Regions from separate parts of the Variovorax sp. YR752 genome, predicted to be linked through region 1. Evidence: predicted binding sites of a transcription regulator. Region 1 holds the regulator's gene; each other region holds the start of a gene.

Region 1 (3,169 bases):
AGGCCACCGAAGAGCGACTGGCCGACCTGCTGTCCGACCTGCGCGTGGACCACCTGCGCGATTCGCCTGCGCTCGCGCTGTCGGGCGGCGAGCGCCGCCGCGTCGAGATCGCACGCGCGCTGGCCACGCAGCCGCGCTTCATCCTGCTGGACGAGCCCTTCGCCGGCATCGACCCGATTGCCGTGATCGAGATCCAGCGGATCATCAGTTTCCTGAAAGAGCGCGGCATCGGCGTGCTCATCACCGACCACAACGTGCGTGAAACGCTGGGCATCTGCGATCACGCGTTCATCATCAGCGACGGGCACGTGCTGGCACAAGGCACACCCTCGGAGATCGTCGACAACGCCGAGGTACGCAGGGTGTACCTGGGCGAGCACTTCCGCATGTAAGGGAGGGGCGCGTCCTCATGAAGCAAGGGCTGTCCCTTCGCGTCTCGCAGCATCTGGCGCTCACGCCGCAGCTGCAGCAGTCCATTCGCCTGCTCCAACTTTCCACGCTCGAACTGAGCCAGGAGGTGGAGCAGATGCTGGACGAGAACCCGTTCCTCGAACGCACCGCGGAAGAAGCCGCGCGCGAGGAGTTCGGGCTCGATGCTGTCGACACGCCCGTGCCGCGCGACGATGGCGGTGACACCGGCGAGGGCGATTTCGCCCCGGTGCCGGCCTCCAGCGCGACGACCACTTCGAGCGAAACCACCTCGACCCCCGACTCCGACGGCCCCGCCGCCGAGATCACCGAGCGCGAGCCCGACTGGGAAGGCGACGGCACCGTCGAGATGGCGCCCGACGACAGCGAGTGGGGCAGCGATGCGCCCGCACGCCAGAACAACCTCGGCGACGACGAACGTGCCGACGCCACCGAACTTGCGCGCAGCCAGGAGTCGCTGCAGTCGTTCCTGCACCGCCAGGCGCTGACCCTGCGGCTCAACGAAAACGACTGCGCCGCGCTGCGCTTCCTGATCGAATCGCTCAACGACGACGGCTACCTCGAAGACTCGCTGCCCGCATTGGCCTCGGGCCTGGCAGGCGACGACAACGACCAGTTCGACGACCTGGTGCACCACTTCCAGGTGGCGCTCGGCCTGCTGCAGAGCCTGGAGCCCGTCGGCGTCGGCGCGCGCGACCTCGGCGAATGCCTGAGCATCCAGCTGAAGGCGCTCGCGAACGAAGACGAGACCGAGGCCGAAGCGCTCATCCGCAAGACCGCCATCGCGATCTGCAAGCAGCCGATGGAGCTGCTCGCGCGGCGCGACTTCAAGCGCCTGGCCACGCTCACGCGCACCAACGAAGAGCTGGTGCGCTCGGCGCTGCAGATCATTGCGCGCCTGGAGCCCAAGCCGGGCCGCCGCTTCGTGGACGTCGAGCGCAACATCGTCGTGCCCGACGTGATCGTCACCAAGACGGGCCGCGGCACCAACATCAAGTTCCGCGTCATGCTGAACCCCGAGGTCATGCCGCGCCTGCGCGTGCACGACATCTACGCCGGCGCGCTCAAGGCGCACAAGGGCGAGGGCAGCCAGGCGCTGTCGCAGCGGCTGCAGGAGGCGCGCTGGTTCATCAAGAACATCCAGCAGCGCTTCGACACCATCCTGCGCGTGAGCAACGCCATCGTCGAGCGGCAGAAGAGCTACTTCGTGCACGGCGAGCTGGCCATGCGCCCACTGGTGCTGCGCGAGATTGCCGACGAACTGGGCCTGCACGAATCGACCATCTCGCGCGTGACCACGGCCAAGTACATGTCGACGCCCTTTGGCACGGTCGAGCTCAAGTACTTCTTCGGCTCGGCGCTGGGCACCGAGACCGGCGGCAACGCGTCGAGCACTGCGGTGCGCGCGCTCATCAAGCAGTTCGTGAGTTCCGAGAGCATCAAGAAGCCGCTGTCGGACAGCCAGATTTCCGAGATGCTGAAGGAGCAGGGCATCGAGTGCGCGCGCCGCACCGTGGCCAAGTACCGCGAGGCGCTGCGCATCGCGCCCGCCAACCTGCGCAAGGCCCTGTAGAAAGCCCACGATGACCCATCGCCTGCTGTCGCGCTGTGGGCATTGGGTTGTCGTCATCGCAACCGTGTTGCTGTTCACCGGCTGCGCCACGCTGCCCGACGAAGCGCCGCGCGCGCCCACCCAGGCCATCGCCGTCTCGGCCGACACTGCGCTCGGCAAGATCGCGCTGGCCTCGCAGCCCGACCCCGACCTCAGCGGCTTTCGCCTCATGCCCGGCGGCGACTTCGCCTTCGACACGCGGCTGCAGCTCGCGCGCCGCGCGCAGCGCACGCTCGACGTGCAGTACTACCAGATCGAGAACGACGAGACCGGCCGCTACCTGCTGCGCACCCTGCGCGACGCGGCCCAGCGCGGCGTGCGCGTGCGCCTGCTGATGGACGACCTGTACACGTCCGGCGAAGACGAGCTGCTGCTCGGCCTGGCTGCCACGCCGAACGTCGAGCTGCGCCTGTTCAATCCGTTCCCGGCCGGGCGCGGCAGCCTGCTCAGGCGCTTCACCGCTTCGCTGTTCGATTTCAGCCGCGTCAATCGCCGCATGCACAACAAGCTCTTCATCGCCGACGGCGCGATGGCGGTGGCGGGCGGGCGCAACATCGGCAACCAGTACTTCCGCCGCACCTCGGGCCAGAACTTCATCGATCTCGACACCTTCGTCACGGGCGCATTGATCCCGCGCCTGGGCGTGCTGTTCGACCAGTACTGGAACAGCCCGCACGTGCGCCCGATCGGCTCGGTCGTGCGCACCGACCTGCCGCGCGAAGAGCTGCAGCGCCGCTTCGATGCCGCCACCGGGCCCGACACCACGCCGCCGCCGCCCAAGCCTGCACCCAACGACCTGCTCGGCTACAGCCCGGTGGCCGACGACCTCGACGCCGGCAAGCTCGGCCTGATCTGGACCACCGCCGAGGCCTACGCCGATTCGCCCGATCGCGTGATCGGCAAGACCGCGTCGTATGGCGGCGTGCCGCTGCTCGACGTCGACAGCGTGCGCTACAACGTGGTCGAGCAGATGCGCCGCGCGCGCAGCGAGGTGACGCTGGTCTCGCCCTACCTGATTCCGGGCGCGTCGGGGCTGGAGGTGATGCGCGAGATCCGCGGGCGCAACGTCAAGATCAGCGTGGTCACCAACTCGCTCGCCGCCACCGACGAGCCGCTGGTCCACACCGC
Region 2 (3,169 bases), on a different contig from region 1:
CCCGCGGCCAGCCACGGCGGTGGCGCGGCCATCGACAGCGTGGCGAACGGCAAGCCCGCGAACGCTTGCAGCAACAGGGCGAACAGCTTCACGGCGCCGGCGGCCACGTCCCACAACGGCGGCACCGCCACGCCGAGCATCGCCAGCGGCGTGATCACCAGCGTCACCCACGGGATCGCGATCGCATTGGCCACCAACCCGACGGCCGACACCTGCTGGAACAGCAGCAGGCTCAGCGGCGCGAGCGCCAGCGTGATGGTCCATTGCTCGCGGAAGAAGCGACGCAGCCTCGTGAGCGCCCCCACCCTGCCCTCGCCCGGCACGGCCGTCGCCGAGGCGAACAGCACCGCCACCGCGACGAAGCTGAGCCAGAAACCGGCCTGCAACAGCGCCCACGGGTCGGCGGCCACCACGACCGCCGCCGTCAGCAACCAGACATGCGGCCACGGCCAGCGCCTGCCGGTGAGGCGCAGCAGCGCCACGGCCGCGAGCATCCAGACTGTGCGCTGCGAGGGCACGCCCCATCCGCTGAAGAGCGCATAGAGCGCGGCCAGCAGCAGCCCACCCGCGAGCGCGGCCTGCTGCGCGGGCAGCCACAGCATGAGCCGGCTGCTGCGCCGCCAGAGCGCGCCCACGACATGTGCCGCGAACCACGCGAACAAGGTGATGTGCAGGCCCGAGATCGACATCAGATGCGCCACACCGGTGGCGCGGAACACGTCCCAGTCGGCACGGTCGATGGCGCCCTGGTCGCCCGTGACCAGGGCGGCGATCACGCCGGCCTGCCGCCGGTCGTCCACGCGTGCGAAGACCGCATCGCGCACGGCCTCACGCGCTCGCTCGATGGGATGCAGCCACGTGGTGCCCAGGAGCTGCGGCGCGGGGTCACGAGCCCCAACGCGCACATGGCCCTGGGCATGCACGCCCTGCTCCCACGCCCACAGCTCGCTGTCGAAGCCGTGCGGATTGAGGTTGCCGTGCGGCGCGCGCAGGCGCACGGTCAGTTGCCAGCGCTGACCGGCGTGCACCTCGCCCACGGGGCGCGCCGTGGACGCGCGCCGTTCGACGGGCTGCTCCCACACACCGCTGTGTTCGCCGTACCAGGCAAGCGCGATGCGTGAGGGCACCACAGGCGGCACAGCGCCGCGCGAGGCCTCGGCCCATTGCGCCGTCTCCACATCGAAACGGAAGCGTGTTCCGATCTCGCTGTGCTGCGGCATCTGCGAGACCACGCCCGTGAGCCGCAGGTCGCGCCCTTCGAGCTGCGGGCTCAGCGCCCCATCCGCATAGGCCGTCGCGCGCCATCCGGCCAGCCCTGCACCGGCCATCGCGCCACAGGCCAGCGACAGCATCAGCACGATCAGCCGACTCCCACGCCATCGCCACAACAGCCATCCGCCGCCGAGCCCCACGAGCAGCAACGCGGCGTAAACGCCGGCCTCCCACAGCTGCGGCTGGCGCAGCTGCAAGGCCGCGCCGAGCAGCGTGCCGCCGAGCGCAACGAAGGCCCCCGACCCACCCGCCACCGCGCCGGACGCACGCCGCGACCGACCTTCAGACACCTCTGAAACCATGATGCAAACCCTCCCCCAACTCGCGCTCGATGGCGCGTTAATTGCTTGGCAACTGGGCTAGTATGCGTCTCACCAGAGACATCTTTTCGATGCAACCTCGCTGCACTGCACGCCCCTACGCATGTCCATTCACGCCGCACTCCACCACGTCACCCACTACACATACGACCGCCTGGTGCAGTTGGGCCCGCAAGTCGTGCGACTGCGCCCCGCGCCCCATTGCCGCAGCAATGTGATCTCGTATTCGCTGCGGGTCGAACCGGCCGAGCACTTCGTCAACTGGATGCAGGACCCGTTCGCCAACTACCAGGCGCGGCTCGTGTTCCCCGAAAAAACGCGCGAGTTCAAGGTCACGGTCGACCTCGTGGTCGAGATGGCGGTCTACAACCCCTTCGACTTCTTTCTCGAGCCGCAGGCCGAGAACTTCCCGTTCAAGTACACGGCCTCGCAGGCCGAAGAGCTGGCGCCCTACCTCGTGGCCGACCCGGTCACGCCGCTGCTGGAGGCCTACCTCGACAAGGTCGATCGCAAGGAGCAGCGCACCATCGACTTCCTGGTCGGCATCAACCAGCAGGTGCAGCAGGACGTCAACTACCTCATCCGCATGGAGCCCGGCGTGCAGACGCCGGAAGAAACGCTCACCAATGGCAGCGGCTCGTGCCGCGACTCGGGCTGGCTGCTGGTGCAGCTGCTGCGCCACATGGGCCTGGCCGCGCGCTTCGTCTCGGGCTACCTGATCCAGCTCACGCCCGACGTGAAGGCCCTCGATGGCCCGAGCGGCACCACAGTCGACTTCACCGACCTGCACGCCTGGTGCGAGGTGTTCCTGCCGGGCGCCGGCTGGATTGGCCTCGATGCCACGTCGGGCCTCATGGCCGGTGAAGGCCACATTCCGCTGGCCTGCACGCCCTCGCCGTCGAGCGCCGCGCCCATCGAGGGCGGCGTCGACGAATCCGAGGTCGAGTTCAGCCACGAGATGAAGGTCACGCGCATCTACGAATCGCCGCGCGTCACCAAGCCCTACACCGAAGAACAATGGGCCGAGGTGCTCGCGCTCGGCGACGCGGTCGATGCGCGCCTGAACGCCGGCGACGTGCGCCTCACGATGGGCGGCGAGCCGACCTACGTGGCCACCAGCGACCGCGACGCGCCCGAATGGAACACCGACGCGCTCGGCCCCACCAAGCGCGGCTACGCCACCGAGCTCGTGCACAAGCTGCGCGCCGAGTACGGCCAGGGCGGCTTCCTGCATTTCGGCCAGGGCAAGTGGTACCCGGGCGAGCAGCTGCCGCGCTGGGCACTGTCGATCTTCTGGCGCGCCGACGGCCAGACGCTGTGGCACGACCCCGAGCTGTTCGCCGACGAGCGCGTGCCCACGCACTACACGAGCGAAGACGCACGCCGTTTCACCACCGTGCTGGCGCACAAGCTGGGCCTCACCGAGCGCTACATGCAGCCCGGCTACGAAGACACCTACTACTACCTCTGGCGCGAACGCCGCCTGCCGGTGAACGTCGACCCCTTCGACTCCAAGCTCGACGACGAACTCGAACGCGTGCGCCTGCGCCGCGTGTTCACGCAGAAGCTCGACGCAG
Region 3 (3,169 bases), on a different contig from region 1:
TGGCTTCCACCGGGCAGGCATGCAGGCACCAGGCCTCGTCGCACTGCGTGCAGGTGTAGGGCACCTTGCGGCCGGTGTGATGGAAGTCGAACACCTTGATGCGCGACTTGGCCGTGGCGTAGGTGCCGTAGTTCTCGAACGAACAGGCCATCTCGCACTGGAGACACCCGGTACATTTTTCCGGGTTGATGTGGAGCGTCTTCTGCATGAGGCTTCCTCGGGTTTGGGCGTCAGCGCGTGCTATGCACGACTCTGCATAGCTTGCTGAGGCCGGGCGAGAGTCACCATCCGGGGGAAACCCTAGGATTTGCTCCAGCGCGTCACAGCGCCGGAGCCTTTCGGTCAGACAGGGCGCCAGGCCAGGTTGGCGCGGGCGAAGATCTCCGCCAGGCGGCCACTGCCGGCCAGCTGGTTGACCGCGGATTGAAGGGCTTGCGCCAGTTCGGTGGCGTCCTTCTTCACCGCCATGCCCACCGCCCAGCCGTCACGCGGTGCGCGCGGTGAGGGCAGCGGCTCGATGGCGAAGCGTGCATCGCCGCGCAGCACCGCCTGCAGTTCGGAGAGCAGCCCGGCGGCCGCCGGCACCTCGCCGCGCTTCAGGGCGAGCGCCGCCTCGACGCCGTCCTTCCACTGGGTGCGCAGGTTGTCGCGCAGCGCGCCACCGTCCGCGCCGATCAGCAGCCAGCCGGCCATCGACTGGCCGGGCACCGCCACTGCCTTGCCGGCGAGCTGCCCGAGCGACTCGAGCACCGGCAGCTGCTCGAGGTTGCGCGCGATGGCGACGCGCTCGCGCCAGTACGGCGCGAAGATGCTGACCTGCGGGCTGCCCTGCATCAGCGGGCGGTCCACCGGGACGTGCAGCATCACGTCGGCCGGGCCGAAGCCGAGGTAGTGGCCGCGCCAGACCATGTGGCGCAGGTCGTCCTCCATGCTCTCGTCGGCTGCGAAGGGCAGCAGCGAGAGCTTGACGCCCAGCGATTCGGCGAGTGCGGCTGCCAGTTCGACATCGATGCCCGCCCCCTCGGCATGGAAGGGCGGCATGTCCTTGTAGATCGCCACGGTCAGCACGCCTCGCGCCCTGACCTTGTCCAGCGGCGTGGCCGAGAGCAGCCTCGGCAGCGCGGCGAGGACTGCCGCTTCGAGCACCTGGCGCCGGCGCATCACAACGGCTTCTCGCGGCGCGTTTCCAGGTAGGCCTTGATCGACCAGACCGCCTCCTGGTTCATCATCCCTTCGAAAGGCGGCATGTAGACCGCGCCGTTGCGGGTGCGGCCCTTGCGCACGGTGCTGGCGAAGTACTCGTCGATCTCCTTCACGCAGGCCGCCTTCTTCTTCTCGTCCTTCAGCGTGGCGCACTCGTTGTCGAGCTTGCGCAGGTCGGGCGCGATGCCGCCGGAGATCGCCTCCAGGCCGTGGCAGCGCGCGCAGTTCTGGTTGTAGGCGGAGGTGCCGATCTTCACCGCCGCATCGTTCTTGCGGAACGGGTTCTCGGCACGCCAGGCGTCGCCGAGCTTGGGCAGGCCGGTGGTGTCTACCGCCTGCGGCGTGACGTCGCCGTGCGCCCAGGCGGCGCCCGGGCAAGCGGCGCCGATCAGCAGTGCGCCGGCAATGAGGAGTCGATGGCGGGAACGAGTGCGGAACATGGCTTGTCTCCTGGACGGTCGGTTTGGAATGGGCTCGCCGTCTGCAAACGTCATGCCATGCAAAGGTGTTGCAAACGTGAACAGTCGGGCCATTGCTGTCCGTGCTGTCCCTCGGTGGACAAACCGGTCCGCCGGGCCGACAGTCGCCTCCAACGTGCGCTTGTGCGCACGACGATGAAGCCGACGCAGACAACCTGCTCGACACGCAGGCAAGGAAACGGAAGTCATGTCCACGAGCCGGAATTCGGGCCACCGCAACTGGGGCGCAAGCGACGCCGCGGCGCCGCCGCCATCGAGCCAGCCCGCGCGCGACGGGCTGATCCAGCAGTCGCACGAGCGCTGCGCGGCACTCGGGCTGACGCGCATCGAGCGGCCCGACTACGCGCCGCTGATGCGCAGCGACCTGAACGTTGCGCGCGAGCGCAACCAGCGCCTGTTCGCGCACGCCGCACCGGTGATGGAGATGCTCTACGAGCAGATCGTCAACACCGAGAGCATGATCGTGTTGACCGATGCGAACGGCACCATCCTGCACTCGATCGGCGACAACGACTTCCTCGAACGTGCCGGCAAGGTCGCACTGCAGCCCGGCGTCAACTGGGCCGAGCAGAGCAAGGGCACGAACGCGATCGGCACCGCGCTGTTCGAGGAGCGGCCGACGCTCGTCCACGCCGACGAGCACTTCATGCACGCCAACCACTTCCTGACCTGCTCGGCGGCGCCGATCTTCGACCCGCGCGGCAACATGCTCGGCGTGCTCGACGTGTCGGGTGACCAGCGCAGCTACCACCAGCACACCATGGGGCTGGTGCGCATGTCGGCGCGCATGATCGAGAACCACTGGCTCTCGGACGACTACAGCAACCGGCTGCGCCTGCACTTCCACAGCCGTGCCGAGTTCATCGGCACGCTGCTCGAGGGCATCATCGTCGTCGGCTCCGACGGCAAGATCCTCGGCGCCAACCGCAGCGCGCTCGACCAGCTCGCGATGACCGGCATCTCGCTGCGCGGCCACACGCTGACGACGCTGTTCGGCACCACCGTGGCGGCGGTGCACGACCACTTCCGCGCGCCGCTGCCGGTGCCGATGACGCTGTCGGTGCCCACCGGCCTGCGCTTCCAGGTCAGCGCGCGCATCGACTGGTCGTCGCGCCGCGTGTTCGGTGGCCTGCCCGAGGGCTTCGACGACACCAGCAGCAGCGGCGTGCCGCGCGCCTCGGCGCCAGCGCCGACGCACTCCGGCGAAGCCGTGGCCAAGGCACCCGCCGGCCTGCAGTTCCTGCAGACCGGCGATGCGCAGATCCAGACGGTGGTGCAGAAGGTCAGGCGCATCCTCAACCGCGACATCCCGCTGCTGATCCTCGGCGAGACGGGCACCGGCAAGGAACTGCTCGCGCGTGCGGTGCACCAGGAGTCGAACCGCGCCAAGCAGGCCTTCGTGGCGGTGAACTGCGCGTCCATCCCCGAGTCGCTGATCGAGGCCGAGCTGTTCGGCTACGACGAAGGCGCCTTCACCGGCGCACGGC
Region 4 (3,169 bases), on a different contig from region 1:
AAGGCTTCCTTGCCGTAGCCGACGCGCTTGCCGACCATGTAGGCACCGACCAAGCCGGCCACCGCGGCGTTGATGTGCACCACCGTGCCGCCGGCGAAGTCCAGGCCGCCCCACTGCCAGATCAGGCCAGCCTTGGCGTTCAGCCCGTCGACCAGGTCGGCGCTGGCGTAGGCGTCCGGGCCCATCCAGAACCAGACCATGTGCGCGATCGGCGCATAGCTGAAGGTGAACCACAGCGCCATGAACAGCAGCACCGCGCTGAACTTGATGCGCTCGGCGAAGGCGCCGACGATCAGGCAGCAGGTGATGCCGGCGAAGGTCGCCTGGAATGCGGCGAACAGCAGTTCAGGGATGTAGACGCCCTTGCTGAACGTCGCGCCCATCGCGAAGGTGCCGGCCGCGGGATCGAACAGGCCCTTCATGAACAACCGGTCGAAGCCGCCGATGTAGGCATTGCCTTCGGTGAACGCCAGGCTGTAGCCGTAGATGAACCACAGCACGACGATCATCGAGAAGGTGACCATCACCTGCATCAGCACCGACAGCATGTTCTTGCTGCGCACCAGGCCGCCATAGAACAGCGCGAGGCCGGGCACCGTCATCAGGATGACCAGCAGCGTGGCCACGATCATCCAGGCCACGTCGCCCTTGTTGGCCACCGGCGCAGCGGCCGGAGCCGCCTCGGCCGCAGACGCGGCGGGTGCCGCAGCCTCGGCCACGGCCGCCATCGACGCCGCCGCCTCCGGCGCGGACGCCGCCTGGGCCAGCACGGCCCCCGAGAAGCCCAGGACCGCGAGGCCCAGGGCAAGAGTCGCAATGAGTTTCTTCATGGTTGTCTCTTGTGGTCCTTCGCTCAGAGAGCGTCCTTGCCGGTCTCGCCCGTGCGAATGCGGACGACCTGCTCCAGCGACGACACGAACACCTTGCCGTCGCCGATCTTGCCGGTGCGCGCGGCACCCTCGATCGCCTCGATGACGCGATCGACGATGCCGTCGTCGACGGCGGCCTCGATCTTCACCTTCGGCAGGAAGTCAACAACGTACTCCGCACCGCGGTACAGCTCGGTGTGGCCCTTTTGGCGACCGAAGCCTTTCACTTCGGTCACCGTGATGCCCTGCACGCCAATGGCGCTGAGGGCCTCACGCACTTCGTCGAGCTTGAACGGCTTGACGATCGCGGTCACCATCTTCATGGTCGTCTCCAGTGGGGTGGTTCAGAAAACGTACTTCACGGACAGAACGCCCGCGGTCTTGCCGAGGAACTTGCTGCTGTTCGCATCGGCCCCCGGCACGTAGAAATCCTTGTCGGCGTCGGTGCCGACGATGGCGCCGCTCACCGAGAGGCCGGCGCCGAGATCCTTGGTCAAGGTGATCGAGTAGTCGGTGTAGCTCGCAGCGTCCTCCGCCGGGCCCTTGATCTTCTGGTAGCCGACGTGCGGCACGACGACGAAACCGCTGCCGACATCGAAAGTGGCCGACAGGTCGAAATAGAAGCTGTTCTTGCTGTCCGCGTTGCCGAAGGTGTTGGTCACGGCGTGCGAGTACTTGCCGGTCAGCAGGCCGTAGGTCAGCGCGCCGTACAGCTCGGTGGTGCTGGCGCTGGGGTTCAGGTTGTTGCTCGGGTACTCGTAGCGCAGCACGCCGACGTCGAAACCGAGGCCGGGCACGACCTCGCCCTTCACGCCGCCGTACAGGTCGATCTCGACGCTGCTGTCGCCGCCGGGAATGTCGTCGATCCACTTGATCGTCGACGCCCACGCGCCGATGTAGAAACCGGCCGGCAGGCCGTAGTCGACGCCGCCTTGCAGCGCGGGTTTCAGCCGCGTCTGCGAGATACCGCGGTAGCGGTAGTCGGTCGTCAGGCCGATATTTCCGGAGAACTGCGCGTACGACAGCGACGGCAGCACGGTGAGTGCGGCCGCGGCCAGTGCCGCAAGCAGGTCGGGCTTCTTCATCGAGGTTCCTCCAGAGTCGGATGGCGCGTTGACTGCCGTTCCGTTCTGCAGCTTCTGTGCCACGCCTGCGAGACGGCGCAACACCCCACGACGGCGCACGCGCACGTGGCAGCGCGCCAAAATGCACCACGCAGGTGCAGTTCGGCGCGAGGGTCCGAATTGGTGCGCCCGCGGGAGCGCGTCGCTCAGCCGAGCGGCTGGTTCTCGAGCAGCAGCAGGCCGGCCGCCGTGTTGGAGAGGGGAATGTGGTAGTTCGAATGCAGCCGGCTCACCCGGCCGGTGAGTGCGGCGCGAGTGACCAACCACATCAGCAGTTCGATGCCCTGCGTGCCCGCCTTCTCCACCAGTTCATGGTTGGTGTAGCGCGTCGCCCATTGCGGGTCGCGCACCAGGCTGTCCATGAAGCGCCGATCAAATTCCTTGTTGATGAAGCCGGCGCGTTCGCCGTCGAGCTGGTGCGACAGGCCACCGGTACCGATCACGACGACCTTCGCGTCGCTGTTCCAGCCCTCGATGGCGCGGCCGATCGCCTCGCCGAGCTTCCAGCAGCGCGCCGCGCTCGGCAACGGGAACTGCACGGTGTTGATGCACACCGGCACGGTGCGCACCGGCCAGGCGCCCTGCCCGGGCCACAGCAGTGCCATCGGCAAGGTGAAGGCGTGGTCGACGAGCATTTCCTGACAGGTCGTGATGTCGAACTCGTCACGCACCAGCGATTCGATCAGGTGCCACGAGAGTTCCGGGTCGCCGCGGAAGGGCGGCACGACCGGGATGCCCCAGCCCTCGTCGGCATTGCGGTACTCGGGCGCGGCGCCGACCGCGAAGGTCGGCATCTTGTCGAGGAAGAAGTTCAGGCCATGGTCGTTGTAGACCACCACCGCCACGTCCGGCTTCACTTCGGCCAGCCACTGGTGCACCGGCGGGAAGCCATCGAACCAGGGCTTGAAGTACGGGTCGCCCTGCAGGTTGCGGGCGATCGCACGGCCGATGGCCGGCACGTGCGAAGTCATGATGCCGCCGATGATCCTGGCCATGGTCAGCTCCTGGCGGCGGCGAGCAGCTTCGCCTTGAAGGCATCCTTGGTCATGCCGGTCTGCTGCGCGCCCAGGTCCTGCACGTCCAGGCCGAAGATGCCGGCCAGCTTGGCGAGGTAGTAGACGTTGCCGCCGGCGGCGATCATCGCCAGCACGTTGCGCCCCTTGACCGCCTCGCGCT

What was found. Region 1 encodes sigma-54, which starts transcription at its own class of promoters, with help from an activator protein. Its sites were predicted from a motif close to TGGCANGNAANCTGCTTT; they were not measured.
Region 2: the regulator sigma-54 is predicted to act here: its motif matches at 1,605-1,622, upstream of AAG801_RS00320 (transglutaminase family protein).
Region 3: the regulator sigma-54 is predicted to act here: its motif matches at 1,684-1,701, upstream of pedF (cytochrome c-550 PedF).
Region 4: the regulator sigma-54 is predicted to act here: its motif matches at 1,999-2,016, upstream of AAG801_RS38810 (TorF family putative porin).

The regions. Positions count from the first base shown of each region.
Region 1 is NZ_CALRZC010000070.1:30,966-34,134, reverse strand. It holds gene lptB (LPS export ABC transporter ATP-binding protein) at 1-392, shown strand, start outside; gene rpoN (RNA polymerase factor sigma-54) at 410-2,002, shown strand; gene AAG801_RS17995 (phospholipase D family protein) at 2,013-3,169, shown strand, end outside.
Region 2 is NZ_CALRZC010000001.1:68,027-71,195, forward strand. It holds gene AAG801_RS00315 (DNA internalization-related competence protein ComEC/Rec2) at 1-1,526, opposite strand, end outside; gene AAG801_RS00320 (transglutaminase family protein) at 1,696-3,169, shown strand, end outside.
Region 3 is NZ_CALRZC010000043.1:4,017-7,185, forward strand. It holds gene AAG801_RS12800 (4Fe-4S dicluster domain-containing protein) at 1-208, opposite strand, end outside; gene AAG801_RS12805 (transporter substrate-binding domain-containing protein) at 343-1,161, opposite strand; gene pedF (cytochrome c-550 PedF) at 1,161-1,643, opposite strand; gene AAG801_RS12815 (sigma-54-dependent Fis family transcriptional regulator) at 1,870-3,169, shown strand, end outside.
Region 4 is NZ_CALRZC010000322.1:2,801-5,969, forward strand. It holds gene amt (ammonium transporter) at 1-830, opposite strand, end outside; gene AAG801_RS38805 (P-II family nitrogen regulator) at 854-1,192, opposite strand; gene AAG801_RS38810 (TorF family putative porin) at 1,214-1,954, opposite strand; gene AAG801_RS38815 (class III extradiol dioxygenase family protein) at 2,140-2,988, opposite strand; gene AAG801_RS38820 (protocatechuate 4,5-dioxygenase subunit alpha) at 2,991-3,169, opposite strand, start outside.